DNA from 3 places in the Mycobacterium sp. NGS45 genome. Region 2 is predicted to be linked to each of the others. Evidence: riboswitches for the same ligand, from Rfam matches in the RefSeq annotation. Region 2 holds a riboswitch; each other region holds the start of a gene.
What was found. Region 2 has a riboswitch for cobalamin ahead of AC5Y3P_RS19840 (FecCD family ABC transporter permease). Riboswitches for the same ligand answer to the same signal wherever they lie in the genome.
Positions count from the first base shown of each region.

Region 1: it holds a riboswitch for cobalamin, as region 2 does, so the genes downstream of both, metE (5-methyltetrahydropteroyltriglutamate--homocysteine S-methyltransferase) here and AC5Y3P_RS19840 (FecCD family ABC transporter permease) in region 2, are expected to answer to the same signal.
Region 3: it holds a riboswitch for cobalamin, as region 2 does, so the genes downstream of both, AC5Y3P_RS12520 (PPE family protein) here and AC5Y3P_RS19840 (FecCD family ABC transporter permease) in region 2, are expected to answer to the same signal.

Region 1 is NZ_JCALDB010000020.1:76,907-87,010, forward strand. Features, by position in the region: gene AC5Y3P_RS17665 (bifunctional 2-methylcitrate synthase/citrate synthase) at 1-374, shown strand, start outside; gene AC5Y3P_RS17670 (pyruvate carboxylase) at 379-3,771, shown strand; gene AC5Y3P_RS17675 (superoxide dismutase) at 3,867-4,487, opposite strand; gene AC5Y3P_RS17680 (mycobacterial-type methylenetetrahydrofolate reductase) at 4,623-5,534, opposite strand; gene metE (5-methyltetrahydropteroyltriglutamate--homocysteine S-methyltransferase) at 5,610-7,871, opposite strand; cobalamin riboswitch at 8,004-8,178, opposite strand; gene AC5Y3P_RS17690 (hypothetical protein) at 8,361-9,221, shown strand; gene AC5Y3P_RS17695 (alpha/beta fold hydrolase) at 9,277-10,104, opposite strand, start outside.
Region 2 is NZ_JCALDB010000026.1:21,729-31,832, reverse strand. Features, by position in the region: gene AC5Y3P_RS19870 (alpha/beta hydrolase family protein) at 1-524, shown strand, start outside; gene AC5Y3P_RS19865 (wax ester/triacylglycerol synthase family O-acyltransferase) at 534-2,048, shown strand; gene AC5Y3P_RS19860 (FAD-dependent oxidoreductase) at 2,133-3,326, opposite strand; gene AC5Y3P_RS19855 (DUF1214 domain-containing protein) at 3,439-3,591, opposite strand; gene AC5Y3P_RS19850 (ABC transporter substrate-binding protein) at 3,718-4,791, opposite strand; gene AC5Y3P_RS19845 (ABC transporter ATP-binding protein) at 4,824-5,615, opposite strand; gene AC5Y3P_RS19840 (FecCD family ABC transporter permease) at 5,612-6,628, opposite strand; cobalamin riboswitch at 6,764-6,955, opposite strand; gene AC5Y3P_RS19835 (hypothetical protein) at 7,006-7,188, opposite strand; gene AC5Y3P_RS19830 (CAP domain-containing protein) at 7,542-7,970, shown strand; gene AC5Y3P_RS19825 (PHA/PHB synthase family protein) at 8,134-9,828, shown strand; gene AC5Y3P_RS19820 (RES domain-containing protein) at 10,067-10,104, opposite strand, start outside.
Region 3 is NZ_JCALDB010000011.1:164,941-175,044, forward strand. Features, by position in the region: gene AC5Y3P_RS12515 (arylsulfatase) at 1-2,259, shown strand, start outside; gene AC5Y3P_RS12520 (PPE family protein) at 2,530-4,173, opposite strand; cobalamin riboswitch at 4,240-4,417, opposite strand; gene AC5Y3P_RS12525 (cold-shock protein) at 4,565-4,768, shown strand; gene AC5Y3P_RS12530 (hypothetical protein) at 4,990-5,373, shown strand; gene AC5Y3P_RS12535 (acyl-ACP desaturase) at 5,434-6,396, opposite strand; gene AC5Y3P_RS12540 (hypothetical protein) at 6,480-6,980, shown strand; gene AC5Y3P_RS12545 (hypothetical protein) at 6,977-7,411, opposite strand; gene AC5Y3P_RS12550 (hypothetical protein) at 7,411-8,049, opposite strand; gene AC5Y3P_RS12555 (hypothetical protein) at 8,027-8,659, opposite strand; gene AC5Y3P_RS12560 (MlaD family protein) at 8,706-9,668, opposite strand; gene AC5Y3P_RS12565 (MlaD family protein) at 9,665-10,104, opposite strand, start outside.

The DNA of each region.
Region 1 (10,104 bases), on a different contig from region 2:
ACGGCAAGCTGTCCCGCAAGGACAAGGTGATGGGATTCGGTCACCGGGTGTACAAGAACGGTGACTCGCGGGTGCCCACCATGAAGGCCGCACTGCAGCAGGTGGCCGCCGTCCGCGATGGCCAACGCTGGCTGGACATCTACGAGGTGCTGGAGAGCGCGATGTACGCGGCCACCAGAATCAAGCCGAACCTGGACTTCCCGACCGGGCCGGCCTATTACCTGATGGGCTTCGATATCCCCTGCTTCACACCGATCTTCGTGATGAGCCGGATCACCGGTTGGACGGCGCACATCATGGAACAAGCCGGTTCCAATGCGCTGATCCGGCCGCTCAGCGATTATTCGGGTCACCCGCAGCGCGCGCTGGCATAGCACGATGCTGGAGAAGATACTGGTCGCCAATCGCGGCGAGATCGCGATCAGGGCGTTCCGCGCGGCCCATGAACTCGGCGTCGCCACGGTCGCGGTGTACCCGTTCGAGGACCGCAACTCGGTGCACCGGTCGAAGGCCGACGAGTCCTATCAGATCGGCGAACCGGGACATCCGGTCCGGGCCTACCTGAGCGTCGACGAGATCGTGGCGACTGCGCGGGCATGCGGTGCGGACGCGGTCTATCCGGGATACGGGTTCCTCTCCGAGAACCCGGCACTGGCCGCTGCCTGCGCTCGGGCCGGCATCGTGTTCGTCGGGCCCGCTGCCTCGGTGCTCGAACTGACCGGGAACAAGGCCACCGCGATTGCGGCTGCCGAAGCGGCCGGACTGCCGGTGCTGGCGTCCTCGGCGCCGTCCTCCGATGTCGACGAATTGCTCACGGCGGCAACAGACATGGAGTTTCCGCTGTTCGTGAAGGCAGTCGCCGGGGGCGGCGGCCGCGGTATGCGCCGGGTCGGGGCCTTCGACGAGTTGGCCGAGGCGATCGCGGCGGCCAGCCGCGAAGCGGAATCGGCGTTCGGTGATCCCACCGTGTTCCTGGAACAGGCCGTGGTCAACCCACGTCACGTCGAGGTGCAGATCCTGGCCGACACGCACGGCAACGTCGTCCACTTGTACGAGCGGGACTGCAGTGTCCAGCGTCGACACCAGAAGGTCATCGAGTTGGCGCCCGCCCCGAATCTCGATCCCGCGGTGCGTCGGCAGATGTGCGCAGGCGCGGTCGAATTCGCCCGGCAGATCGGCTACTGCGGCGCCGGCACAGTGGAGTTCCTGGTCGACGAGCGCGGCAACCATGTGTTCATCGAGATGAACCCGCGGATCCAGGTGGAGCACACGGTGACCGAGGAAGTCACCGACGTCGACCTGGTGTCGGCCCAGTTGCGGGTCGCAGCCGGGGAATCGTTGGCGGACCTGGGACTGACCCAGGATTCCATCGTGTTGCACGGGGCGGCCTTGCAGTGCCGGATCACCACCGAGGACGCCGCGAACGGCTTCCGGCCCGACACCGGCCGAATCACCACCTACCGCTCACCGGGCGGAGCCGGCGTCCGCTTGGACGGCGGTACCCACGTCGGCGCCGAGATCACCGCGCACTTCGACTCCATGCTGGTCAAACTGACTTGCCGGGGCTCGGATTTCGGGGCCGCCGTGCGGCGGGCACGGCGGGCGGTCGCGGAGTTCCGGATCCGTGGCGTGGCGACCAACATCGGATTCCTGCAGGCCGTCCTGGACGATCCGGACTTCCTGGCCGGACGGGTAACCACCGGCTTCATCGATGAACGGCCCGGTCTGCTCACCGCGCGGTGCAGCGCCGATCGCGGCACCAAGATCCTGAACTACCTCGCCGACGTCACGGTCAACAAGCCGCACGGCCCGCGGCCGACCGGGGTGTACCCGCACGACAAGCTTCCGGCGATCGACCGGAAAGCCCCGGTGCCGGCCGGCTCGAAGCAGAAGCTGGACGAATACGGACCGCAGGGTTTCGCCGACTGGATGCGCGATCATCGCGGTGTCCTGGTGACCGACACCACCTTTCGCGATGCCCACCAGTCGCTGCTGGCCACCCGGGTGCGCACCAGCGGTCTGGCCACCGTAGCGCCCTACATCGCACGGACCATGCCGCAGTTGCTGTCGGTCGAATGCTGGGGCGGGGCCACCTACGACGTCGCGTTGCGCTTCCTCAAGGAAGATCCCTGGGAGCGGCTGGCGGTACTGCGCGACGCCATGCCGAACATCTGCCTGCAGATGCTCCTGCGCGGCCGCAACACGGTCGGCTATACGCCCTACCCGGTTGTCGTCACCGACGCGTTCGTCGACGAGGCCGCCCGCACCGGGGTGGACATCTTCCGGGTCTTCGATGCGCTGAACAACGTCGAGTCGATGCGGCCGGCGATCGATGCGGTGCGGGCCACTGGAACCGCGGTCGCGGAAGTCGCGATGTCCTACACCGGCGATCTGCTGAACCCGGCCGAGGATCTGTACACGTTGGACTACTGGCTACGGCTGGCCGAACAGATCGTCGAAGCCGGCGCACACGTGCTGGCGATCAAGGACATGGCCGGGCTGTTGCGAGCTCCTGCGGCGGCAAAACTGGTGTCGGCCTTGACCACACGTTTCGACCTGCCGGTGCACGTGCACACGCACGACACCGCCGGCGGCCAGTTGGCCACCTACGCTGCGGCCTGGACCGCCGGCGCCTCGGCGGTCGACGGTGCGGCCGCCCCGCTGGCCGGAACCACCAGTCAGCCAGCGCTCAGTTCGATCGTCGCTGCGACCGCGCACACCGAATTCGACACCGGGCTGTCGCTCGGCGCGGTGTGTGCGCTGGAGCCGTACTGGGAGGCCCTGCGCAAGGTGTACGCGCCTTTCGACGTTGCGGCATCGGGACCGTCGGCCCCCACCGGGCGGGTGTATTCGCATGAGATTCCGGGCGGGCAGTTGAGCAATCTGCGTCAGCAGGCCATCGCGCTGGGACTCGGCGACCGCTTCGAGCAGATCGAGGACGCCTACGCGGGCGCCGACCGGATCCTCGGCCGACTGGTCAAGGTCACCCCGTCCAGCAAGGTGGTCGGTGACCTGGCTCTATCCCTGGTCGGTTCCGGCGCTCAGGCCGACGAATTCGCCGCGGATCCGGCCCGCCACGACATCCCGGACAGCGTGATCGGGTTCCTGCGGGGTGAACTCGGCGATCCGCCCGGCGGCTGGCCGGAACCGCTGCGCAGCAACGCATTGGCCGGCCGCGGACCCGGGCGGACCGAGCAGCCGTTGACCGCCGAGGACCGCGACGTGCTCGCTGCGCCGGGGCCGAAGCGGCAGGCCAAGCTGAACGAACTGCTGTTCCCGGGTCCGACCGCCGAGTTCCTGGCGCACCGCGAGCAGTACGGCGACACCAGTCAACTCTCGGCGAATCAGTTCCTCTACGGATTGCGGCGCGGTGAGGAGCACCGGGTCAAACTCGAGCGAGGAGTCGAGCTGCTGATCGGTTTGGAGGCCATCAGCGAAGCCGATGAAAAGGGTATGCGGACGGTGATGTGCATCATCAACGGGCAACTCCGTCCAGTTCTGGTGCGCGACCGCAGCATCGCCGCCGACGTTCCGATCGCCGAGAAGGCCGACCGCACCAATCCCGATCATCTGGCGGCGCCGTTCGCGGGCGTGGTCACCCTGGTGGTTCAGGCCGGGGACGAGGTCGCCGCCGGTGACACCGTGGCCACCATCGAGGCGATGAAGATGGAGGCTGCCATCACGGCGTCTCGGGCCGGTACCGTGCAGCGCACCGCGATCAACCCGACCGCTCAGGTCGAAGCCGGTGACCTGATCGCGGTGATCGGCTGAAATCGTCTCGGCCGCGCTGAATACTGAACTGAGAGCGAAGATCGGGTCGAATCTTCGCTCTCAGTTCAGTTTCCGCGTAGCAACGCCGGTAATGACTAGAAGATCAGGCCAGAAGTCTTGCTGCGGGCGGCCGCGAAACGCTGCTGCACGTCAGCCCAGTTGACCACGTTCCAGAACGCCTTGACGTAGTCGGCTTTGACGTTCTTGTACTGCAGGTAGTAGGCGTGCTCCCACATGTCGACCTGCAGCAGCGGGATGATGCCCAGCGGGACGTTGGCCTGCTGGTCGAACAGCTGGAAGGTGAGCAGTCGGTCGCCGAGGGTGTCGTAACCCAGCACCGCCCAGCCGGAGCCCTGCAGGCCGTTGGCAGCGGCGGTGAACTGTGCGCGGAACTTGTCGAACGAACCGAACTGGTCGTCGATAGCCGCGGCCAGGTCGCCTTCCGGCTTGTCTCCGCCGTTGGGGGACAGGTTCTTCCACCAGATGGTGTGGTTGACGTGCCCACCGAGGTGGAACGCCAGGTTCTTCTCGTTGAGGAAGATCGCCGCGTGGTCGCCGTTGGCGCGGGCCTCCTCGAGCTTGCCCAGTGCGTCATTCACACCTTTGACGTAGGCCGCGTGGTGCTTGCTGTGGTGGATCTCGTTGATCTGACCTGAGATGTGGGGTTCCAACGCACCGTAGTCGTAGTCCAACTCGGGCAGGGTGTACTCGGCCATGAATTCCTCTCTGCGTACGCGCTCGGGGAGCCGTCGGCCGGCCTGGACAGATGATCTGCCGCATCGACAGTGCGTGCGCCGCCGGCCAATGGCAGTTTATCTGTTCAGGTGAGCATGTGATAGACCGGGCACTGGCTATTCCGGCGGCACCGGCGCGGCGGGCTGCGGCGCCCAGTAGGCCAGCATCTCGGCGAACGTGTCGAACGCCGGTCCGCAGATCCCGTACGGCGCCTCCAAGTGCAGACTCAACGGGAATCCGAGCTCGGCCACGCCGTCGATCACCCGCCGGTACAGGTCCAGCAGCCGTCGACGCTTCTCGGCCGGCTCGGCCGCGGCCAGCGCGCGCACGAAGTCTTGCTCGACCTCGACGGCGGCGTTGCCGCGGTCCCGGATCAGCCAGTCGATCAGGCCCACCTCGGCTTCGAGTTTCGGCACGAAGCCGAACGAGAGCAGGATTTCCGGTCGATGCGCACTGGTACGCGCGAACTCTCGCAGAAATCCGACGATGGCGTCGGAATACAGCAACTGCGTCATCCCGAACGTCGCGCCCCGGTCGCACTTGAAGCCGAAGCGCTCCTGCTCACCGTCGCGGGTGGGGATCAGGATCACCCCGCGGTTGTCGACGAGCTCACCGAACTTGGACAGCGCCTCGATCGGGGGGACGCCCTCGCCGTCGCCGTCGTTCATGGTGCGGGGAACCCCGACGAAGATGGTGCCGTCGAACCGGGCGGCCCGCAGCCGGCCGAGACGTTCCCGCAGCGCCGCCTCGTCGAGGAACGAGGTCACCTGGGTGCACAGGGCGGACACGCCGGGCAGATCCGGGCTGATGATCGACCAGAAGTCGAGGACGTCGAGCTTGGGCTTCATCTCGACCGGCCGGTCGTCGTCCTCGGCGATCATCCCGGGAATCATGATGTGGCCGATCCGCCCGGCGATGCCGGCTTGCTCGGCGTGGCGCAGCACCTTGTGCGCCTCTTCCCGCGCGCGCGGCACACCGCGTTCGACGTCGGGCGGCACCAATTCCAAGGCGATGGTGTTCAGCGGCATGGTGACCTCCTGGTCATTGTGCAAACACGTTGCGCCCCAGGGCTTCCTGGGGCGCAACGCGGATGCGGACGACGACTAGCCGCGCACGGCCTTGGCCGCGGCCACCATGTTGCGAAGCGATTCGGTCACCTCATCGGTGCTCCGGGTCTTCAACCCACAGTCCGGATTGACCCAAAGGCGTTCCGCGGGAACTGCGTCGAGCGCATGGCGTAGCGATGCCACCATCTCGTCGGTGGACGGCACCCGCGGTGAGTGGATGTCGTAGACACCCGGACCGACGCTGTTGGCGAACCCGATCTCGTTGAGGTCTCCGAGCACCTCCATGCGTGATCGCGCGGCTTCGATCGAGGTGACGTCGGCATCCAGGTCGGCGATCGCGCCGATCACTTCACCGAACTCCGAGTAGCACAGATGCGTGTGGATCTGGGTGGTGTCGTCGACCCCGGAGGTGGACAGCCGGAACGCCGAGACCGCCCAGGCCAGGTATTCCTGCTGGTCCTCGCTGCGCAACGGCAGCAGCTCGCGCAGTGCGGGCTCGTCGACCTGGATGATCGAAATGCCGGCGGCCTGCAGGTCTACGGTTTCGTCCCGGATCGCCAGCGCGATCTGGTTGGCGCTGTCGGCCAACGGTTGGTCGTCCCGGACGAAGGACCAGGCCAGGATGGTCACCGGGCCGGTGAGCATGCCCTTGACCGGCTTGTCGGTCAGCGATTGCGCGTACCGGATCCAGTCGACGGTCATCGGTTGGCGTCGCGCCACGTCGCCGTACAGGATTGGCGGCCGCACACACCGGGAGCCGTAGGACTGCACCCAGCCGTTCTGCGTGGCGAAGAAGCCGTCGAGTTGTTCGGCGAAGTACTGCACCATGTCGTTGCGCTCGGGTTCACCGTGCACCAGGACGTCCAGGCCGAGTTCCTCTTGCAGCCGGATCACGTCGGCGATCTCGGACCGCATCTGTTGTTCGTAGCCGGCCTGGTCGATCTGTCCAGCGCGCAGCGCAGCACGTGCTTTACGGATCGCGACGGTTTGCGGGTAGGAGCCGATGGTGGTGGTGGGCAACACCGGCAGCTTCAGCCGTGCGTCCTGGGCCGCCCGGCGACCGGCCGCCGGTCCGCGCTGGACACCGGTGGCGAGCACCGCCGCCAGCCGGGCGCGCAGCTCGCCGTCGTGCAAGCGGGGGTCGGCCGCGCGCGACGCCACCGCGGCGTTGGAGGCGTCGATCTCGGCGGCGACGGCCTCGCGTCCCTTGCGCAGTGCGACCGCCAGCGTTGCGACCTCGAACACCTTCTCGTCGCCGAAGGCCAGCCAGGTGCGCAGCGCGTCGTCGAGGTCGTGCTCGGGATCCAGCGAGTACGGCACGTGCAGCGTCGAGCAGGAGGTCGAAACTGCCAGGGAACCAACCGATCCCAGCAGCGACGCCAAAGTCCCCAGCGCGTCTTGCAGGTCGGTGCGCCAGATGTTGCGGCCGTCGACCACGCCGGCGACCACCAGCTTGTCGGCAAGCTCGGGGACCGCTGCGACGGCCCGGGTGCTACCGGCCACCAGGTCCACCGCGATCGCTTCGATCGGACTGCGGGCCAGCGCGGACAGCGCGCCGTTGAGGCCACCGAAGTAGGTCGCCACCAGGATGTCCGGCCGATGCGGCGCCGCGGCGAGTTCGGTGTACACCCGGTGCGCGAGTTTGGCCGCGTTGTCGAGTTGATCGGTGACCAGCACCGGCTCGTCCAACTGCACCCATTGCGCACCCGCTTCGGCGAGTTCGGCCAGCAGTTGCGCGTAGAGCGGCAGCAACTCGTCGATCCGCTCGATCGGTGCGGCCGCGCCGTCGACGGCCTTGCTCAGCGCGAGGAAGGTCAGCGGTCCGATCACGACCGGGCGGGCCGGAACGTCGAGTTCGCGCGCCTCGGCGAGTTCGGCCAGCACCTTCTGCGGATGCAGCGAGAAGACGGTGTCCGGCCCGATTTCGGGAACGATGTAGTGGTAGTTGGTGTCGAACCACTTGGTCATCTCCAGCGGTGCGACGTCGGCGTTGCCGCGGGCGGCAGCAAAGTAGCGGTCCAAATCGTCCGGGATCGACTGCACGCGCGGCGGCAGTGCGCCGAGCAACACCGCGGTGTCGAGGACCTGGTCGTAGTAGGAGAAGGTGTTGACCGGGACGGAGTCCAGGCCGGCCTGGACCAGCGAGGTCAAGGTCTGGCGACGCAGGTCGGCGGCGACCTCTTCGAGTCGGGTGCGGTCCACCCGGCCGGCCCAGTAGCCCTCGGTGGCGCGTTTGAGTTCGCGATTCGGTCCGATGCGGGGGGCGCCCAGAATGGTCGCGGTGAACGGTGTTGCCATGAGACGTCCTTCGATACGGCGGATAGCGCATTCGCCCACGGACGTCCACTGAGGCTGCACTGCGGCAGCTCTCGGCGATCCGCCCATTCCGCGAGGCGATGCACCGCCGGACGCGGCGCGTCCGGCACAGCTGGCAGGTCTTCGGACTCGCAGGCGCGCACCGTTTCCGGTGCTCCTAGTGGCCGTCGCTTCCCGGTGGCAGTTTGGCTGCTACCAGTGCTGATGACGGCGGTCGTTCCTGCATACCGCTGCGGGACAGTCCCGGATTCTCACCGGGTTCCCTCTATCGGTCCACCCATGGTGGACCGGTCGATGCCGTCCGCGCGGGGCGCGGGCGGCAAACCAGCTGCACCGCAAATTCTACCGCCTCCCCGGCAACACGGGGGGCCGCAGGGTAGGCACGGTCAATCGCAGCATCGGAACTCGCTTCGAGGCAACAGGATTCCCGCTACCGTCGAGCCGACGCCGCTCCGACCGAAGGATTCGACGATGCCCGATCCGCGCGCTGCCGAGTCCTCGACCCGTCGCTTCCACGTCTTGGCCGCCAATCCGGGCAAGCGGCGAACCGAGATCATCTACCTGGTCTGGTTCCTGGCGACCGTCCCGATCCAGGCCTTGGTGGTGTTCAACCTCAGCTACGACCGCCCCAACGACCCCGCCCTGGTGGGACAGGCCATGCTGATGGCCGCCGGCACGTTGATCCTGCCGTTGGTCCTGCGCGCCCCCGAGGACCGAGGTCGGCCGCTGCGCGACCTGTACGGCTTCCGGATGGGCATCTTCTTGACGATCTGGGCCGTGCTGGGCGGCTTCATCGGCACCGACCCCTGGTACGAGGTGCTGCACGGACACTTCGCGTTCAACACCGCACTGAATCCCAACGGTGTGCCGCTGTTCATGCTGCCGATGACCATCTCGGTGTTCAGTTTCTACACCGTGATCCTGGGCAGCCTCTACCGGATGCTCACCCAGGTGTTCACCCGCGACACCCTGGTCCGGCACGTGCTGCTGTGCCTGCTGTTGGCCGGCATCATGCCGCTGGGCGAGACGTTCGCCTACTCGGGTCCCAACTACTGCTTCGACAACGGTGTCGGCATGTGGGGCCTGAACGTGCTGATCTACGGCTCTTGGCATTTCGCCGCGCTGCTGTTCTACACCCGGTTCGACCGCGAACCCGACGAGCGCACTCCGCTGCAGACCGTCGCACTGTCAGGTTTCGCGGCGATCGGCCTCCTGATGGTGCTGATGGCGATCACCAAGACGTTCATCGCGCCGCACTTCGTCGAGGTGCAGCACGGGGTACGTCACCTCAACGACTGGAGTTCGGAAAATTGCCTGGGACCTAAGCCCTGAGGGTTTTGGTGGTCCGGGCTCCGACGGTGATCCACCCGGTGATCTCCCGGCGCCATCAGGCTCGGGACGGATGCCAGTTGCGGATGGCGGCGGCGAAGCGTTCCGGGGCGTCGGACTGCACGAAGTGCCCTGCGCCCTCGAACAACTCGGTGTGCACCTCGGTGAAGCTGGACTGCCAGCGCCGAAGTTCGGCCTCGCCGAACGCGATGTCGGCGGTGCCCCAGACGATCAATGCCGGCAGTGACGTCAGGCTGGCCAGGGTCTTCTCGACGCCTTCGAGAAAGGCGCGGCTGCCGGTGATTCGGCCGGGAAACACTGCCGAGGCCTGCCGACGCTGTGGTGTCGCCAGCGCCGACCGGTAGTGCGCCATCTCCGTGGCAGTGGGCGTGCGCAGCCGGTGCCCGGCCGGGATCATCGCGTTGACGAACAGATTGAACTGCCGGATCAGCAGTCGTCCGAGTGGTCCGCCCACCACGTGCGACATGATCTGGATTCCAAGCGCGTCGGCGGGCCAACCCATGGTGTTGGCCAGCACCAGTCGCGCGAACGCTGCGCGGCGCTGACCGACGGCGAACAGGCCGATGGGCCCGCCCCAGTCATGCGCCACCAGCGTGACGTCGCGGAGGTCGAGTGCATCGATGAAGCCGACTACGCACTGGGCGTGCTCTTCGGGCAGGTATCGGTACCCGGGCCGGGCATGCGACAGCCCGAATCCGGGGTAGTCCACCGCAACACAACGGAAGTCGTCGCGCAAGACCTGGATCACCTCGCGGTAGACGAACGACCAGGTGGGATTCCCATGCAGGAAGAGCAGCACGGGGCCGGCGCCCTCGTCGATGTAATGCACGGTGTTTCCGTCGATGTCGACGAACCGGCTCTGGAA
Region 2 (10,104 bases):
ACAACGTGCTGGGCCTGACCCAATCGGTGTGGGACATCCGTCGCCTGCTGCGCTGGCTGCGCGAAGACCAGCAGGCCCCCTCGGTCGGTCTGCTCGGCCTGTCGCTGGGCTCCTACGTCATCAATCTGCTGTCGACGGTCGAGCACGACCTGGCCTGCCTGGTCGCCGTCGTTCCGACCAGTGACCTGGCCGCCTCGATGCGCGACGCAGCGCCGGTCACGCCGACGAAACGGCGGCTGCACCGCGAGGTGCACGACGAGCGTTCGGCGCTGGTGCACCGCGTCGTTTCGCCGCTGGCCGGACCGTGCCTGGTCCCCCACCAGCGGCGCCACATCGTGGCCGGACAGGTCGACCGGATTGCGCCACCGCACGGCGCGGCCGAGCTCTGGCGGCATTGGGACGAGCCGTCGATCGCGTGGTGCCCGCGCGGCCACGTCACCGCGTGGCGGGGCGCGGCCTACGACGACCACATCGCCTCGGTCCTCAGCTCGGCCGGGCTGCACCACCAATCCAGTCGACGCTGAGGAGAGATCATGCGCCAGCTTTCCAGTGCGGACTGGACGATGGTGTCCCTGGACACCGCGACCGCGCACAACACCATCGGCATCGTCGGCATCTATGACCCGTCGACGCGCAGCGGTTCACACGAGCCGGTCAGCTACGAGGAAGTGCTCAAGTACATCGAGGCACGCCTGCACGTCGCCGAGAGCTTCCGGGAACGGCTCGTCGAGGTGCCGTTCGGGCTGGACCGGCCGTGGTGGATCCGCGACGGCGACTTCGACCTGGAATACCACGTCCGGCACGTCGCGCTGCCGCGGCCGGGCAGCTGGCGCCAACTGTGCACCCAGGTCGCCCGGATTCACGCGCGGCCCCTGGACCTCGGCAGGCCGCCCTGGGAGCTGTACCTGATCGACGGCCTCGACGGGGTGGACCATCTGCCGCAGGGCGCATTCGCGATCTTCCTGCGCGTGCACCACGCCGCCATCGACGGTGTCGCCGGCGCCGAGATCCTCACCGCGCTGCACAGCCACGAGCCCGACGAGGACCCGCCGGTGGCCCCGGACGACTACCACTGGGAGCCGGACGCCGTCCCGTCTGACCTCGGTCTGCTGCGCCGTGCCGCGTTGCACGGCGCGGTCCGGCCGATCGACGTCCTGCGCCAGGTCCGCAAGGTCGCGCCGCAACTGCCTGCGTTGGTGACCGACACCCGCGATCCGGCCGTGACGTCGCCGGCATCGCTGCCCAAGGCAACCCGCTTCAACCAGGTGGTCTCGCCGCACCGGGTATTCGGCACCGCCTACACCACGTTGGACGTGCTCAAGGAGATCCGCGCCGCGGTGCCGCACGCCACCATCAACGACGTCGGCGTCGCCGTGGTCGGCGGGGCCATCCGGCGCTACCTCCTCGACAAGGATGAGTTGCCCGACGAAGCCATGGTGGCGATGATGCCGATCTCGGTGCGGCCCACGGCCACCCGCGCCAGCGGCACGGTGAGTTCGGACACCGGCACCGCGACCAGCGGCAACGAGTACTCGATCGCGCCCATTACGATGGCGACCGACGAAGCCGACCCGCTCGATCGGCTCGCGCGGATCGTGAGATCGACTGCGCACGTGAAGGATTCCGGTGCCCACCCGGTCCGATCGCTGATGGCGATGTCCGAGGAGGCCTTCGGCGGGCTGATGGGCACCGTGCAACGGGCGGCCGTACGCGCTCTGAGCCGAACCGGGCGCACCGTCGCCGCGCACACCCTGGTGAGCAACGTTCCCGGGCCCCTGACCCCGATGTACTTCTGCGGTGCGCAGATGGTCGACACCACCGGCCTGGGCCCGGTGCTCGACGGCATGGGCCTCAACAATGGCATCGGCAGCTACGGCAACCGCATCACCTTCTGCTTCACCGCCGATCGTAAGGCCATCCCCGACCCCGAGGTCTACGAGCAGTGCCTGAGCGGGGCCGTCGATGAACTGCTCGACGCTGCCCGCGCGCGCACCAAGCCGGCTCGCAGCCGCCGCAAGAAACCAGCCCCGCGCAAGACACCGTCCTGACCGCAGTCACGAGTCGTCGGCAGGCGAAAACTGCTCGCGGACAGCAGAACTCAGTACTGCTCGGTCAGTCGACCGCCCGCGCGATCAGCGCTGCCCGACCCGGGCCTGTCCGGTTTGGCGTGACGCGGCCACCAGGGCGCCCGCGTACTCGGCCATCCGGTGCTGGTAGCGCTGCAGAGCCTCGACCGGGGTCAGGGTGCCGTCGGCTGCCGCGCTCAGCTGCTCGGTGAGTTCGGCGGCGTCGCGGATCGCGGTGTTGGCCCCCATCGCCAGCACCGGACTCATCGGGTGGATGGCATCGCCGATGAGGGTCATCGGGCCGGCCGGCATGGTGGCGATGACCTCAGCGGTGCTGACCCGCAACGCAATCAGCGACGGCGGATGCCACGCGGCGACCAACCGGTCGACGTCGGGATGCCATCCGGTGCCGGCCAGTACGTCGACCGCGGCCTGTCGCAACTGTGCGGGAGCCATGGCACGCAGCTCGGCATCGTCGGGTAGCTGCGGGTGCCCGGTGGGGGCGCCGACCAAGAAGGCCAGATACGGCGGTGTGGCCGGCAGGTCGATCGGCGGGGTGTGCGCAGCTCCGGCCACCGGCGGCGCGGTCACCGGCTGGACCGGCCCGACGCCGAGGTGCGGGCGGCCCGGCCCGGCGGTGATCACGGTGAAGATCGATTCGAACACCCACGGCGGCAATAGATCTGGGTCATCGAGGTTGATCTTGCCGTAGAAGAGTCGCAGGCCGGCGTCGTCGACCACGGCGTCGGGCAGCAGCTGGGTCCGGACGGCCGAGTCGACACCGTCGGCACCCACCAACAGGTCGGCGCGCACGCACTGGCCGTCGTCGAACGTGATCTGCACACCGTCGGAGTCGTCCAGGCGGTGGGACGCCAGCCGTGCGCCGAAATGGATCCGGTCGCCCAGTCCGGCGATCAGGATGCGGCGCAAGGTGGCCCGGTCGAAGGACCGTGGCTGCGCGGACACCTGATGCGGGATCTTCTCGGTGATGGTCTCGAGCTGCGGATTGAGGATGCTGACCCGGGCCGGCGGCGCGCCCGCGGTGTCGAGGCACAGCTGCAGCAACGAGGGCGGCAGGCAGCGGCGCAGGCCGTTCAGGCCGGGTTGGTCGAGTTGGATGCGGTAGCCCTGATGGCGGGTCTCGGGCCCCGCGTCCCGCTCGTAGACGGCGACGTCGAAGCCGAGTTGGGATAGGCCGTGGGCCAGAACGAGACCGCCGAGACCGGCGCCGATGATGGCGACGCGATATGAGTTGTGCACAGATTCCTGCCTTCGTGTGAAAGCACTGGAACCCGAACACCGGGTTGGAACGTCCTGCGGACGCCGCTCCGAAACACCATTCGAAAGCGATTTTTCGCGCATGTGTGTTTATTTAGACGCGGCTAACTATATGCCTGCGGCAGTGTTGTGACAAATCCACCAGCGGCTTTCCCGGGCGATCAGAGAGGGTCAGCGACCAGAACCCCTGCACCGGCGGTTCCCGGCCGGGCGGGAAGACGACTCGGTAGCTGCGGCCGCCGTGCAGCGCATGTCTGGTACCGCTGCCGGGTGAACGTCCCGCGATGCGAGTTACGCCGAGGATTGCAGTCAGTATGTGGCAACGATCCTCGGCGTAAGTGCTTCGCTACCGGCAAACCGAGCTGGCCTGCTCTCATTCGAGCCAGTCGTTGCCCGCCAGGCCAAGCGATTTCACGTCGAGGACGGGTTCGATGCCGGACTGCGGTGCCAACCCATGGTTTTCCAGTACCGACCGCAGTACCTCGGCGGCATCGATGTTGAGCGGACTGGAAACCCACATCGCGTACGGCAGGTTGATGAACCGGTTTTCCCGCACCGCTCGCAAGTTCTGGCTCGCGGGATTGGAGCGCAGGGCCTGGATCTTCTCCTGCACCGACTGGCCCGGATAGTCGACGAATGCGATCAGGTCGGGGTCGGACGTGGCGATCCGCTCCCAGCTCACCGTGGTCCAGGTGTCGGCGATGTCCTCGGTGGCGTTACGGGCACCGGCAGCGTCGATGATCCCTTGCGGCCCGCCGAACGACCCGGAGGAGAACACGGTGTCGCTGCCGCTGTCGAACAGGAAGATGGTGGGCTTCTGTTCGGGTTGGGGTGCGGCGCGCAGTGTTTCGAGTCGCGTGCCCACCTCGTCGGCGGCTCGGGCACCGTGTTCGGCATTGCCGGTGATGATGCCGATGTTGCGCAGATCGGTGTCCAGCGCCACCCACGGGTCCATGGTGCCGCGCACGGACTCACCTTCGACCTGCCGGCACGCCTCGGACAGTTGGTAGACCTCGATGCCATGTCCGGCAAGGATTTCCGGAGTGATACCGCGGGCCTCGCCCATGCCGTAGTTGTAGCCGGCGAAGATCACCTGCGGTCGTGCGGCGACGATGTTCTCCAAGGTCGGCTGACTCGGGGCGACTTCGTTGAGGTCGTCGACCTGCGAACCGTATGCCAGACGAAGGACATCGACGTCACGGGCCATCGAGCTGACGGCCACCATCTGCGCACGCGCACCGGCGGCCAGTGCGATGGCGATCATGCCGCCGTCGTTGACGAACAACCGGTCCAGGGGTTGGTCGTAACTGACCTGCGCACCGCAGTTGGTCACGGTCACGGTGGCGGCGGCGACGGAGTCCCGGTTCGGCGAACTGCACCCAGTGGTCGAACCCAGCGCCAGCGCCGAAGCGATCGCCACGACCGCCAGTCCGGTGCGCCGGGTCATCCAAAACGGTTGTCTCACAATGATTGTCCTTGCTAGGAGTCGGAAGCCGGGTCGGCATGGGTCAGCAGCAGGTGGGAAAGGCCCGTCGTGGGATGGGTGATGACATCGCCGGCGACGTCGAAGACCGCAGCGAGCAGGTCGGCGTCGAGGACCTCGACCGGCGGTCCGTGCGCGACGAGCCCACCGGCCGCAATGACTGCGACGGCGTCGAAATGCCGCAACACCAGATCCAGGTCGTGGATGGCGGCGATGACCGTGCCGGCCAGGCCGTCGAGGACGCGCATGAACCTCAGCCGCCAGGCGGCGTCGAGATGATTGGTCGGTTCGTCGAGGACGAGCACCGACGTCTGCTGGGCCAAGGCCCGCGCCAACACGACGCGATGCCGTTCCCCGCCGGAGAGCTGCGCGCAAGACCGATGCCCCTGACCGGCCAAACCGACTGCGTTCAAGGCGGAGTCGATGATCGTCTGCTCCCCGACCCCTACCGTGGACCATGGATTCCGATACGGAGTCCGGCCGAGGCCGACCGCTTCTGCGACCGTCAGTTCTCCCGATGGCCGCTCTTCCTGCCCGACCACGGCTAGTGTGCGTGCCCGCTGCCGCGCCGGCATTCGATATACATCTGCGCCGTCGACCAGAACCGTTCCGGACCTCGGCGCCTCGAGCCCCGACAGCGCCCGCAGCAGGGTGGTCTTGCCGGCGCCGTTGGGGCCCACCACGGCCAATCGGCTGCCGGCAGCAACCGCCAGATCCACACCGGACAACACGGTTCTCCCGCTGCGCCGACATTGCAGGCCGGACGCGCTGACCGCTGCGGCGCTCATGTGCCGCTGCCGAATTCGTAGCGCCGACGGCCCATCAGGAAGAGAAACACCGGCGCGCCGATCAGCCCGGTGACGATGCCCAACGGCATCTCCCGGGGCGCGGCCAGCTCTCGGGAGATCACGTCGACCCAGACCAAGAACAGCGCCCCGCCACACACCGTGACCGGCAGCATCGCGCGATGAGTGGCGCCGACGACCAGGCGCGCCGCATGCGGCACGATGAGCCCGACGAAACCGATGCCGCCCGACACCGCAACCAGCACCCCGACCAGGACACCTTGGGTGGCGAACAGCGCATTGCGCAGGGCCCGTACCGGCACCCCGAGCGAGGTGGCGGTGTCGGTGCCGGCCGCGTAGGCGTCCAGCCAGGAGTGGATCAACAGCGCCCCGATCAGCACGACCAGCACCACCGCAGCCGCGAGCGGAACCTTCGCCCAGGTCGCTCCGGCCACGCTGCCCAGCAGCCAGAACATGACGCTCTCGGCGGCGTGTGGGTCGCCGGCGGTGAATACCAACAACGACGACATCGCCATGAACGCCGAGGACAGCACCACGCCCGACAGGATCAGCCGGAGTGCGGACAGTCCGCCCTGAGCGCGGGCCACCGCGTAGCCGGTCAGAGTGGCGAGCACCGCGCCCAGCAGCGCCCCGCCGGACAGGGCCCACACGCCCAGCGCGGACAACGCCCCCAGCGTCAGCACTGCCGTGGCGCCGACCGCCGCGCCCGCGGATACCCCCAGCAGATACGGCTCGGCCAGCGGGTTGCGGACCAACGCCTGCATCAGCGCTCCGGCCAGCGCCAACCCGGCACCCACGGTCGCCGCGAGGATGGACCGCGGCAGCCGCAAGTCCCAGATGATGACGTCGTAGGCCGTGTCGACCTCGGTGCCCGCGACGAAGCGGCCGGTCACCGCCCGCCAGACGTCACCGAGCGGGATGTCCTCCGCGCCGAAGGCGACCGACACCACGATGCTCACCAGCGTCAGACCCGCGAGCACCGCGGACAGTGCCACGGCCGGGACGCGTCCAACCGGTGGAACCGGTGTCGTGCCGCGGCGACGGACAGCCTCCTCGACGACGATCACGGGCCGTCGGAGGTTCGACACGTCTTGCCTTCATCTGCCGAGGTATCTGTGCGCGAGATACACGTGGACTCGATGAGGCCGGCAGGTATTCGGACTTGGGATCATCCGAACTCGACGCCTTCCCAGAGGTCCGCGAGAACCTCCAGTGGCTTGTGTCGAGCCCGTCTCCCATACCGCTGCGCGCCAGTCCCGGATTCGCACCGGGTTCCCTGGCATCCGCTCAGCACGGATGCGACCGACCTCGGATCAGGACCCTACCAAGGCCGGCCAGGGCACCGCGTAGCAACCAATCGCGGGTGCTGAGTTCAGTCGTTGTCGTCGTGCTGCTGCGCGCTACGCGCCTCGGCGCCGGTTTCGTCGGCGTCGAAGTCGTCATCGGGAGCCCGGGCCCCGACCTGAGGTTCGGCGTCGTCGCTCATCCCGAAAGCCGACGGGTCGGGCTCATCGCGACGGTCCGCACTGCTGGGGCTCGTTCGGTCCTTACTCACGGGCATACCTCCTGCACGGTGATGCCTACGACTACCCCTGGTGTGAGCGCCCAAACGACTGGTCGACCCGCCGGAGCCGGCGGCGCTTCCCTTCGGCCCGGCTACCGGAGCGCTTTTGCCGAGGATTGCAGTCAGTATTCGGAAAAAAATCCTCGGCGTAAGTACGGCCCGAGGCAGGCATCTCGCCGCATCCGCACCTGAGCGGGCACCGGCGGCATTGGTGCGATTTCGAACATTGCAGACCGCGGAGTCGTAAAATCGATGGCTGCACCAGCAGAACAACCGTCCTTCGAGACAGCCATGATGACGAAACGCAAGATCGTCGGGTCTCCTCGGACTGCACTGCGGCCGTAATCGTCCTGGCCGGGGTTGTCGTCGCTGGATTCCCGGCCCAGGCAGACGATTTCGTGGCCGGCTTGCACGGCCAGGTCGACCAGATTCGGCAATCCTGCACCGGGATTGGCGACGATCCGCGTTTGACGGCGGCCGCTCAACGGCATGCCGATGACATGCTGCGCAGCGGCGTGGGCGGGCACACCGGTTCGGATGGTTCGTCACCACAAGCCCGTATCGCGGACGCCGGCCACCCGGCCGGCTACACCGGTGAAATCGTCTACTGGGGCACCGGATCTGCTGCCACACCGGCTGCGGCGTTCGACGCGTGGATGCAAAGCCCTCCGCACAGCGCAATCATCTTGAACTGCAACTTCACCGCAGTCGGGTTCGCGACCGCCAGCGACGGCAACAAGATGACCGCCGTCGGTGACTTCGCGGGCGTCTGACACCAGCGGCCCCGGCCCGCAGTTTTCAGCCAGCGGATCGTAGGTGACGTCGCCGGCTGTCCCGAGGCAAGCTGGGGCCGGAGGCTGGTGGCCATCCGCCACGTATCCATGACCGCTCAGCGAGTACAGGTTCACGCCTGCCCTAGCCATTGGAGGCGACGCCATGTCCGAGTCCGCGCAGGATCCCACGCGCTGGTTCACCGACCTGATCGACTCGCAGCAGGCGCTGCTCAGCACCGCCGGTGGCCCAGAGTTCCCGTTCGCCAAGCAGTGGACCGATGCGTTGGCCGCATCCACCAAGTGGCAGTTGGAGACCTGGAATCAGCTCACCAACAGTTGGGCCGCGATGTTCGGGCTCGGTTCGTCCGCAGAGCCGATCAAGGACCGCCGGTTCTCCGGTGACGCCTGGACCAAGGATCCACGCTTCGAAGCCACCGCACGGACTTATCTCGCGCAAGTGGACCTGCTGACCAAAGCGCTCGAAGCTGCACCGCTCGATGAGCGCAGCAAAGGCCAGTGGAGCTTTGCGCTGCGGCAGGTCGCCGACGCGCTCAGCCCGGCAAACAACCTGATGACCAATCCGGAGGCACAACAGCGCGCGCTGGAAACCGGCGGCAAGAGCCTGATCGAGGGAATTCAGCTGTTCACCGAAGATCTGGCCAAGGGCCGGATCTCGATGACCGATGAAACCGCCTTCCAGGTCGGCGAAAACGTCGCCACCACACCGGGTTCGGTGATCTTCCAGAACGAGATCATGCAGGTGATCCAATACTCGCCGACCACCGACGAGGTGTACGAGCGGCCGCTGCTGATCGTCCCGCCGTGCATCAACAAGTTCTACATCCTCGATTTGCAGCCAGAGAACTCGTTCGTCGGCCACGCGGTCGCCGAGGGGCACACCGTCTTCCTGGTGTCCTGGCGCAACGCCGGCCCCGACCAGGGCCGGCTGACTTGGGATGACTACATCGACGACGGTGTCTTGCGGGCCCTCGACGTGGCCCTCCAGATCAGCGGCGCCGAGCAGGCGAACACGCTCGGATTCTGCATCGGTGGCACGCTGCTGGCCAGCGCCCTGGCCATTCTGCAGGCTCGCGGTGAACAGAAGGCCGCGAGCATGACGCTGTTGACCACCTTCCTGGATTTCAGTGACGCCGGTGAGATCGGTCTGCTGGTCGACGAGAACAGCGTCGCCCAACGCGAGACCGCGATCGGCGGCGGCGGGGTGTTGCAGGGCAGCGAGTTGGCCCAGGTGTTCTCGCTGCTGCGGGCCAACGATCTGATCTGGCCGTATGTGGTCAAGGGCTACCTGCAGGGACAGGCTCCCCCGCCGTTCGACCTGCTGTACTGGAACAGCGACGACACCAACCTGCCGGGACCGATGTTCTGCTGGTATGTCCGAAACACCTACCTGGAGAACAAGTTACGTGAGCCCGGCGGCACCGTGCAGTGCGGCGTCCCGGTTGACCTCGGGTCCATCGACATCCCGTCGTTCTTGTATGCCTCGCGTGCCGACCACATCGTGCCCTGGACCGCGGCCTACGCCAGCACCCAAATACTGGGTGGTGAGCGGACATTCGTCCTCGGTGCCAGCGGGCACATCGCCGGCGTGATCAATCCCCCGGCCAAGAAGAAGCGCAACTTCTGGGTCCACGAAGACCAATCCTTCGACCCCGACCCGGACAAGTGGTTGGACGGTGCCGTGAGTATCCCGGGTAGCTGGTGGCCGACCTGGCACGACTGGGTGGCCCAGACCGCCGGCGAGAAGGTGGCTGCACCGCAGGCTCCCGGCAACGACGAGCACACCGTGATCGAGGCGGCACCCGGCAGCTACGTCAAGGAAAAGGCCCCGACGCCCTGACCCAGCCGGCCGCCGCCCGCTCGGCTAGCGCTCGTCGATGCGCCGAACCGTCACCGGATAGGTCGAGCTGCTGATCGAGTCGGTGCACTCGCAGCGCCGCCAGAACGTGCCGTCCCACGGATCGTCGTACCAGCGGATCAACATCGGGCACTGCGCCGCATGGCTGCACAGGCCCGCTGCGCACTTCTGGCACTCGACCACTTGTTCTGACCCCCTCCATTTGCGCTGCGGTTCCCGGTCACTGCCCCAGCAGCACGTCCACCCGCAGCGACGCGC
Region 3 (10,104 bases), on a different contig from region 2:
GCGAGTGTCGCCGGACGCACATTGCAGGAATCCACCTACGCCCAGCGCACCGTCCCGCGGCGACTGGGCGACGGGGCGCCCAACGTAGTGATCGTGCTGATCGATGACGCCGGTCCGGGCCTGCCCACCACGTTCGGCGGCGAGGTCCGCACCGACACCATGGACCGAATCTGCTCGGAGGGTGTGTCCTACAACCGCTTTCACACCACGGCGATGTGCTCACCCACCCGGGCGTCACTGCTGACCGGGCGCAACCACCACGAAATCGGCAACGGCCAAATCGCCGAGCTGGCCAATGACTGGGACGGTTACGCCGGCAGGATCCCGCGCAGCAGCGCAACGATGGCCGAGGTGCTCAAGCAGTACGGCTACGCCACGTCGGCGTTCGGCAAGTGGCACAACACCCCGGCCGAGGAGACGACGGCGGCCGGTCCGTTCGAGAACTGGCCCACCGGCTTGGGATTCGAGTACTTCTACGGCTTCCTCGCCGGCGAGGCGTCGCAGTACGAGCCGCATCTGGTGCGCAATACTACGGTGGTCGCTCCCCCGAAGACTCCCGAAGAGGGCTACCACCTGTCTGAGGATCTGGCCGACGACGCCATCGGCTGGCTGCGGCGGCACAAGGCCTTCAGCGTCGACAAGCCGTTCTTCATGTACTGGGCCAGCGGTTGCCTTCATGGACCGCATCACGTCATGAAGGAGTGGGCCGACCGGTACGCCGGCAAGTTCGACGACGGCTGGGACGCGTACCGAGAGCGGGTGTTCGCCCGATCCAAGGCGAAGGGCTGGATCCCGCAGGACTGCCAACTCACCGAGCGCGACGCCACGCTGGCCTCGTGGGACAGCATCCCCGACGACGAGAAGCCCTTTCAACGTCGGCTCATGGAGGTGGCGGCGGGCTACGCCGAGCACGTCGACGTACAGGTCGGCCGCATCGCCGACGAGCTCGACCGGCTCGGCTACGGCGACAACACGCTCTTCTTCTACATCTGGGGTGACAACGGCTCGTCCGGCGAGGGACAGAACGGCACCATCGCAGAGTTGCTGGCGCAGAACGGCATTCCGACCACCGTTCGCCAGCACATCGACGCCCTCGAGCAACTGGGCGGCCTGGACGTGCTGGGGTCGCCGCTGGTTGACAACCAGTACCACGCGGCATGGGCGTGGGCGGGCAGCACGCCGTACAAGGGCATGAAGCTGTTGGCATCGCACCTCGGCGGCACCCGCAACCCGATGGCGGTTAAGTGGCCGGCCAAAGTCGACCCCGACCCGACGCCTCGTGACGTGTTCCTGCACTGCAACGACGTCGTGCCGACCGTCTACGACGTCATCGGCATCGTTCCGCCGCGCACCGTCAACGGAGAACCGCAGATCCCGATAGCCGGGGCAAGCTTCGCCAGCACGCTGGTCGACCGTGCCGCCTCCGGCGGGAAGCCGACCCAGTACTTCGAGATCATGGGCAGCCGGGCGATCTACCACGACGGCTGGCTCGCGTCCGCGCGCGGTCCTCGGCTGCCTTGGTTGCCCGGTGCGCCCGAGGGCATCGAGTCGTGGACTCCCGACAACGACACGTGGGAGCTCTACCATCTGGACGAAGACTGGTCACAAGCGACAGACCTCGCCGAGCAACACCCCGACAAACTGCTCCAGATGCGGGAGATGTTCGCGATCGAGGCCGCCCGGAACTCGGTGCTGCCCATCGGCGGCGGGCTGTGGGTCCCCGTCTACCACCCCGAGTTACGCATCGCGCCGCCCTACCGGGAATGGGAGTTCTCCGGCGACACCGTCCGAATGCCCGAATTCTGCGCGCCCGCATTGGGAAACAAGAACAACACTGTTACCATCGGGGCCGATCTGCCCGACAGCGCGAACGGTGTGCTGTACGCACTCGGGGCGGGCGCCGGCGGGCTGACCTGTTACCTCGACGAGGGTCACCTGTGCTACGAGTACAACCTGTTCATCCTGCAGCGCACCAAGATTCGCTCGACTGCGAAGTTGCCCGGCGGGCGCGCAACGATTGTCGTCGAGACGCGCTACGCCGAGCAGCGCCCCGGCGGGCCGCTCGACGTCACGCTGCGGGTCGACGGTGAGGTGGTAGGGCAGGCGCAGGTGCCCATCAGCGCTCCGCTGCTGTTCACCGCCAACGACTGCTTCGACATCGGGATATGTCTGGGATCGCCGGTCTCGCTGGACTACCGAGAACGGGCCCCCTTCCCTTTCGAGGGGCACATCCACGGCGTCCACGTCGCCTACACCTGAGCCGCGATTTCTGCAACAGGGCTTCTTCGCTATTACTCATCCCACAATGCTGGTCAGCACTAGCTGCGCCGCTGGTCAAAGCGGTTGACGGGCGTTTCACGCACTGCGATCAGTCTCCTGCGCGCGTTCGAGTCCCGTCAGCCACCCCGATATCGGGAACCCCGCCTACGCGAGTAGGCGGGGTTTTCTGATCTCTATGTCATCGAGATAGCGCCCAGGTAGGCGAAGTGGGCTCGCGGGCCTACCCAGGCACTATCTGAACGACGGGTACTACTCGCCCCAACTGCTCGGCAGCATGGGCCGGCGCACACCGTTGCCGAATGCGTCACCACGCAGCGAAGCGAACCCACTGGGTTGCGCGCCGTCCGGGCGCGCCACGGCATCGGCGAACCCCATCGGTCCGGCGCCCTGCTCCGACGCTGTGGTCTCGGGCTCGAGGTCCATGTATTCGTAGCCACGGCCCAGCTGCTGGGCCTTGGCCCGGCGGCGCTGCATCTGCTGCTGCTCCTGCTCCTCGGCGACCGGCGAACCCTCCGGGTTCTCGGCGTCACGGCGCTCTGCTGAGCGCCGCCGGGCCCGGCTGCTGGCCGCGCGCCGGGCATCGGCCGGTATCCCGCCGAGCAGATAGCCGAAGGCATCCATGTTGCCCAGGGTGGGCGGCGAGGCGGTCGGCGGCGCGCTGGCCACGGAGCTGGGTGCCGGCGGGGCCGTCACTGTCGAGGTCGCCGGCGTCGACGCCGGTGCGGTGGGCGGCGGGGCCGCGCCGCCCGACGTCATCGAGAACGCCACCGGCGGCGGTGCCGGGGGCGGCGTCATCGGCAGCACCGGCACCGGGTTGTGCAGCGCGGCCAGCCCGCCCGCGCCCAGTAGACCGCCGGCGGTCAAAAACGGCGCCACCGCGACGGTTGCGGCCAGGATCGGTATCAGCGCGGGCAGCGCCGCCAGCAGCACCTGCTGCAGCGTGGTCTTCAGCAGCGCGATGGTGTCGGTGGTGATCGCCACGAACATCGCGCCGGCACCGAACAGCAGCGTGTAGGCGATCGCGACCGGGTTGCCGGAGGCGAACGCGATACCGAGGTCGGCCGCCACGTAGCCGGCGGTCTGCGAGATGTAGGCCACGTACTGCGCGATGTCCATCGGATAGCCCAGCGCGAACGCCAGATTGAACGGATGGAAGAAGGCCAGCGGATTGCCGGTCCAGGGCAGATACGGGTCGATGCCGGCGAACAGTTCGGCGAAGAACGGGTCGTTGTAGACGCCCTGGATCAGCGGATCCAGCACGTTGTTGTAGAACTCGGTGTAGCCGATCTGGTCGAAGAATTCCAGATAGTCGTTGGTCTGATCCGGCGGCGGGTCGGCGGCGGCCAACGTGTTGGCGTTCAGGATCTGCGGCGCCACAATACTTTCCGGGGTGGCAGCCAGCGTCGTGGTGGCGACACTGTCGTAGGCCCCCATCACGGTCGCGGCCTGAATCCACATCCGCAGGTAGTCGGCTTCATTGAGTGCGATCGGAATCGTGTTGATGCCAAAGAAATTCGTGCCGATCAGCACCGCGTGGGTGGCGTGGTTGGCGGCCAGTTCGGCCAACGTCGGCATGGCTGCCAGCGCGCTACTGTAGGACGCTGCAACGGTTTCATGCTGTGCGGCGCGTACCGCACTCTCCGCGCTCTGTTGGGTCAGCCAGGCCAGATACGGGCCGTGGGCTGCGGCATATGTTGCAGCACTGGGCCCTTCCCAGTTCGCCGACTCCACCGCCGCCAGCAGTGCGGTCAACTCGGCGGCAATCTCGGCGTATTCGGCACTCAACGTGCTCCAGGCGACGGCGGCTGCGTGTAGTGCACCCGGTCCGGGTCCAGATGACAGCAAGCCGGACCAGACCTCCGGCGGTGCGGACATGTACATGGGTGCGGTCACAGCCGACCACCGCACGTTCGAACTGACACGGACGCTCATCGGCTTTCTCGGGGTGCACCGCCCCGGGTAGCAGGATGCAACGACGTGAATCTCCTGGCTCTCGGATCACTGCTCGCCTCGCCTTCCAGCTTGCGCCGTGGCGGTTGAGGGTCGCTCCCCGATGACAGTGGCGGGACCGCGCCGGACTCACACCGGCTTCCTACTTCGTCGTCACCTTACCGAGGCATTATGGCACGGTGCGATCCGTCGGCCGAGCCAGCCCGGCCCGGCCCAACCCGGTGGTCTGAGCCTGCCGCCGAGTGCCGCGATGAGGACGACGCATCGAATTCGTGTTACCGTCAGTCGCGCGCATTTTCTTGTCGCGCTCGCAAAATGAGAGAAGTAAGTTTCAATGACACAGGGCACTGTGAAATGGTTCAACGGCGAGAAGGGCTTCGGCTTCATCGCCCCGGACAGCGGAGACGCCGACGTCTTCGTCCACTACTCCGAGATCAGCGGTAGCGGCTTCCGCACGCTGGAGGAGAACGCTCGAGTTCAGTTCGAGATCGAGCAGGGCGCGAAAGGCCCTCAGGCGGTGGGAGTTTCCGTCATCTGAGGGTAACTCAGACTTCGCAGAGCTGGCACGGCATCAGCCGTGCCAGCTCTTTGCGTTACCGGGACTGTCGCGTTTCTTCGCGACGGCGCAAGGTCACCGATCACGATGACGCCCGCAGCCAATCCACTTGCACCGCCCACCGAGGAAGCGGACTGTGCCGGACGCCGGCTGCGCTACTGTTGAATATGCCCCGCAGACAATCACACTCATGGTTCGACGATTTGGACCTGCGGGCTCGAGCCGACTTGCTGGCCCGACCGCACGGCTATCTCCCCGACGCGGTGGCCGCGGCGATCCCCAAAGGGGCACGGCAGCTCTTCCGTGACGAAGCGCAGCGCAAGTGGCAACTTCGCTCGGCCGAAGCAATCCACCTGGAGGAAGAACGCCTCCGGCTGACCCAATGGTGGCGGCGGCTTTCCAGCGCTGCCCGGTCGGCCTTACTGCGGGACCGTGCGCACGGCGTGCCGGCTGATCTGCACGACGCGGTGTCCGATCTGGATCCCAACCGGGTCCCGCTGGGCAGCAACAGCGACACCTCCTACCAACTACCTGCCATCGCCGCCGCCTACCTGGAAATGGTGGCGACCGATGCAGACCCCCGGTAGCACTTACCGCACGAGATCCGGGCAGCGTCGCGCCGACCGAGCCCGGCCGCCGAACTCTGCTCAGCCGGCTTGGCGTTTGGCGGCTTCCCGAGCCAGCAGCCGGTCGCGCTGCGCTTCGAACTTGGTGGCCTGCCGCTCCAGGTCGTCGAGGTAGGCAGCCAGTTCGTCGCGACGCCGCTCACCGAGCGCGGTGAAGTCGTTGCGTTCGAAGATCCGCCATTTGCGCAGGTTCGGTCGCACCACCTCCTCGAGGTGTTGGCGCGGATCGTAGATGCCGTGCTTGGCCATCAGCACGCCGTTGCGGCGGAAGTCGGGCATGCCTCGCCCGGGCATCCGGAAATTCTCGATCACCGCGGCGACGGCGTCCATGGCCAGGTCAGGCGTCAACTCCAGGGCCGCCCCACACATGTCCCGGTAGAAGATCATGTGCAGGTTCTCGTCGGCTGCCACCCGCTGCAACATCCGGTCGGCGACCGGGTCGTTGCACACCCTGCCGGTGTTGCGGTGACTCACCCGGGTCGCCAACTCCTGGAACGTGGTGTAGGCGATCGACAGCAGGAAGTCGGTCCGGTGGGTCTCTTCTTCTTCGGCGGTGGGCGCGAAGCCGTTGGTGACGTGCACCATGCGGGCCTGCTCGAGCGCGACGGGGTCCACGCCACGACTCACCACCAGGTAGTCCCGGATCACGATGCCGTGCCGGTTCTCCTCAGCGGTCCATCGACCCACCCAGGTGCCCCAGGCGCCGTCCTGGGTGAAGTACTTGGCGGCCTGACGGTGGTAGGACGGCAGGTTGTCCTCGGTCAACAGGTTGGTGATCAGCGCTGCGCGCGCGACGTCGCTGAGCTCGCTCTGCTCCGGATCCCAGTCGTTGCCGCCGGTGGCGGAGTAGCTGCGACCGCGGTCCCACGGCACGTAGTCGTGCGGGTACCAGTCGGTGGTGGCAGACAGGTGCCGATTGAGGTTAGCCTCGGCGATCGGCTCCAGTTCGCTGACGATCTGCTCGTCAGTCAGCTGCTTTGCCATACACCTCCTCCGTATGTGCGTGCGGGTCGAGATAGCCTATCGTGAGCGAGCAAATCGTCGTTCGACCGCGGTAGGGTCGCGGGGTGAAGTCTCAGCGACGCCTGGTGGGGACCGTGCTGGCAACCGCGGCGCTGATCCTGGCGGCGGCCCCCGCGCACGCCGAACCCGACGTCGTCGACCCGTGGCCCACCATCCGGTTCTTCGACCAGGCCGACGCCGCAACGTTCACGGTGCCCGGTGCCGACGGGGTCTGGTTCACCGCGCCGACCGAACAGAACTGCGGGATCTGGGGGCGCGGCAGCTTCGCCTGCCGCGGTGACATCCCGGGCGCCCCGCCCGGAACCCAGGCATTGGGTTGGGTCACCGGCGACCGAGCCATGCATTACGACTGGACCGTGCCGTTCCGGATGCCGGCCACCGTCGCCGCCAAGTCGTTGCCGGAACGCACCTCCATCGAACATCAGGGCACCACCTGCGCGGTCGCCGAGAACGCCACCACCTACTGCGAGCGGGGCCCGTTGCGTTTTGCGCTCACCCCGGCCGGGTCCTGGCTCACCCCGCCGTGGATGGACCTACGCCGCTAGGGTCCGGCCAGCACCGCGACCACCAGGGTGCGGCCGGTCTGCTCATCGTGGATCACGCTGGTGCCGAACGTGGTGTAGGAGCAGTCGGCCAGCACCGCGTGTCCCTGCAGCAGCGCTCCTGCGATGGCGGCGTCGGCGTCGCGGCCGGCGCCCTGTAGCTGCACGGCCTTGCCGGCGGTGCCGCCGAAGTCCCGCAGCACGAACAGCGGGTCGGCCACCGGCACGTACTGGGCGTCGTGGTGCAGGTAGTCGAGCGTGGACTGGTTGGAGATCGCGGCCACCCGGGCCACCAACGGATCATGCTGCAGCCCACCGCACGACGCGGCGTGGGCGCCGGCGATCTGGGCGTCGAAGTCGGCATCGGCGCCGGCGGGCGCGGCCGGCAGGGTCGCCGCCCCGAACAGCGCGCACAGCACGGTCAGGATTCGCATCACGCCCCCCGACAGGTGTGTGACCGGTTGATCCGGCTGCCCCAGTACTGCACCCGGCGCAGCGACGGGCCGCTGAACCAGGCCGGCTGATGCGCCCGCAGGCCGTTGCCGACGTTGGACAGATGCTGCCACAGCAGATAGAAGCTCTCCCCCTGGTACATCGGGAAGAAGTTGTCTCCGACATAGTCCCGCCGCTGGGTCAAGGCCTGGGTCCGTGGCGCCAGGAAGGCCACGGACTGGTCGATGTTGGCAACGACGGCGGCCGCGTGCGCCGAGACGTCGTCGACGGCCCAGTTGCCGTTGCGGGAGATCAATTTGATGTTGAACCGGTCGATTTGGCGCATCAGCTCCTCGTACTGCGCCTCGAACCACTGGCACATCTCGCGACCCGCGGTGATGTCGGCTTCGGTGACGTACTGGCGGGTCTCGTCGTACGGGAACGGCGTCAGTGGTTGCCAGTCGGTGTACACCGGCACGATCACCGGCAGGGGCGGCGGTATCGGCTCCTCCCCCACCGGGTCCGGCGGGTCGGCGGACGCCGGCAGTGAGATCGCCAGCAGCGCAACCAAAGCCGCGACCAGCGCGCCGACGGCGCGCCGGAGCAACGACACCATGTCAGCGCGGAGCCAGGACCGCATCGATGCCGCCGATATCCGTGATCTGCCAGTCGTTGTTGCTGTCCAGGGTGACGCTGTAGGTCGCCGTCGACGGCAGACCGTCGGGTGCTTGGGTGGTCTTGGTGAGCACGCTGACGAACGCGTCGACCACATAGATCCCGCCGGCGTCCGAACGCACGATCGCGGCCAACGGTTTGGAGGTGGACTGCCACTGCAGCGGTGTGAGCAACTGCTCCATCGACTCCGCAGCCTCGGTCAGTTTGGCCTCGAGCTCCGGTGAGGTACCGGCCACCAACCGCTGGTTCCAGGAGCTGAGGTCGCGGTGGTCCATCTCTGCGGCAGCCACCGCGTAGTCCATCGCCACCTGCTCTGCGCGTTCGTGGTTCGCGGCCTGGCGGGCAGCGGCGTCCAGTTCACTGCGGGCGTCGAAGTACAACCAGCCGAACACACCGGCCGCGGCGGCCAGCACCGCGATCAACGCGCCGACGACCAGGGTGCGCACCGACAGCGTCACCTGGCGCGCCGGCGTGGCTGCGACCTCGACCGTCGGCGCCTCGGCCACCGAGGCCGAGACCTCCCGGGCCACGGTGTCGTCATCCGCCTCGGGTGCAGGCTGCGGATTCTCTGCCATGGACGTGCCTTTCTTTTTCAAACTCTGCGGTGCCGGCGGCACTGGGTCATCCCGGCGGCGGGACCGTGACCCGCAACGTGATGGTGCCGTCCTCGGGGACGCCGCGCAGCATGTTGCCCAGGAACCGGCCGGTGTCGAAGTTGCCCAGCGCCACCCCCATGTTGCGGATGTTGGGCAGCAGCGTTTCGGCGATCACCTGGAGGTCGGGTGAGCGGGTGTCCAGGAACCCCTGGATCCGGGCCAGGTACTCCTTGAAACGCTGCAGGTTCTCCGGCGAACCGGCCAGCACGATGTTCATCGCGCCGGCGAAGATGCCCTGCACGTTGGGACCGAGCGCCCGCAGCTGCGGCGCCAGGTTGGCCAGTGCCGGACCTATGAAACCGGCGTTGCTCAACAGGGTTTGGACATTGGCGACCAGCAGTTGACCGCGGCCCTGCAGCCCGCCGACCTCGGCGTGCAGCAACTCGCCGGCCCGGTTGATGTTGGGCAGCACCGCATCCGGGTCCGGCAGTGCCCGGTCGAGTTCACCGACTATGGCGTCGAGTTGCTGCGGGTCGGCCTGGCCCAACAGCCGGCCCAGACTGACCGCCAGATCGGAGATGGTCGGTGAGCGCTGAACCGACTCGGCGGCGATGTGCTGGCCGTCGCGCAGCATCGGGCCGTCGCTGCGGTTCGGGAAGAAGCCGACGTAGGTTTCGCCCAGTGCGGACAGGTTGTCCAGCCGCACCGTGCTGTCCACTGGTATCTGGTGTGCACCGTCGATGTAGAAGTCGATGCCGGCATCGGCGGCCCGGGCGTGGATGGCGGTCACCTTGCCCACCGGGACCCCGCGCAGCAGCACGTTGGAGCCGACCACCAGACCGTTGACGTCGGCGACCGCCATCGTCAGCGTGGTGCGCTGCTCCGGCGGCGACAGCCGCACGCCCAGCCCCGCGAGGTAGCCGACAGCGAGTACGACGACGGCGGCCAGCGCGGCCAGCGACGCCACGTTGCGGAAGGTGAGGGTCACGGCACCGCCCCCAGGATCCGGAGCACCTCGGCGACGTTGTCCGACATCTCCTGGCCGTCCGGACCGACGATCGAGGTGATGTTGATCGCCGGGTATTTGTCCTGCGGCAGGAAGTATTTGGTGAACAGCCGGCGCCAGGCCGGAATCTCGTCCTCCACAGCCCATTTCGTGCCCTGGATGGCACCGGTCGCGTCGCCGACGGTGGTGATCATCGGCACCAGCCAGAAGCCGCCGCTGTAGATGCTGCCGATCGACGGGATCATGATGCTCAGCCGGGAAGCAACCTGGGTGGCGCGATCGAAGCCCAGCATGCCGGCCGGCGAGAACCAGTACTGCATGTTGGCGCGCTTGCCGTACAGCACCGTGGAGGTGTCGGCCAGCCCGGAGAGCACCAGGTTCGCCGAATCGACGTTGTCGGCGAGTTCCGACAGATTGG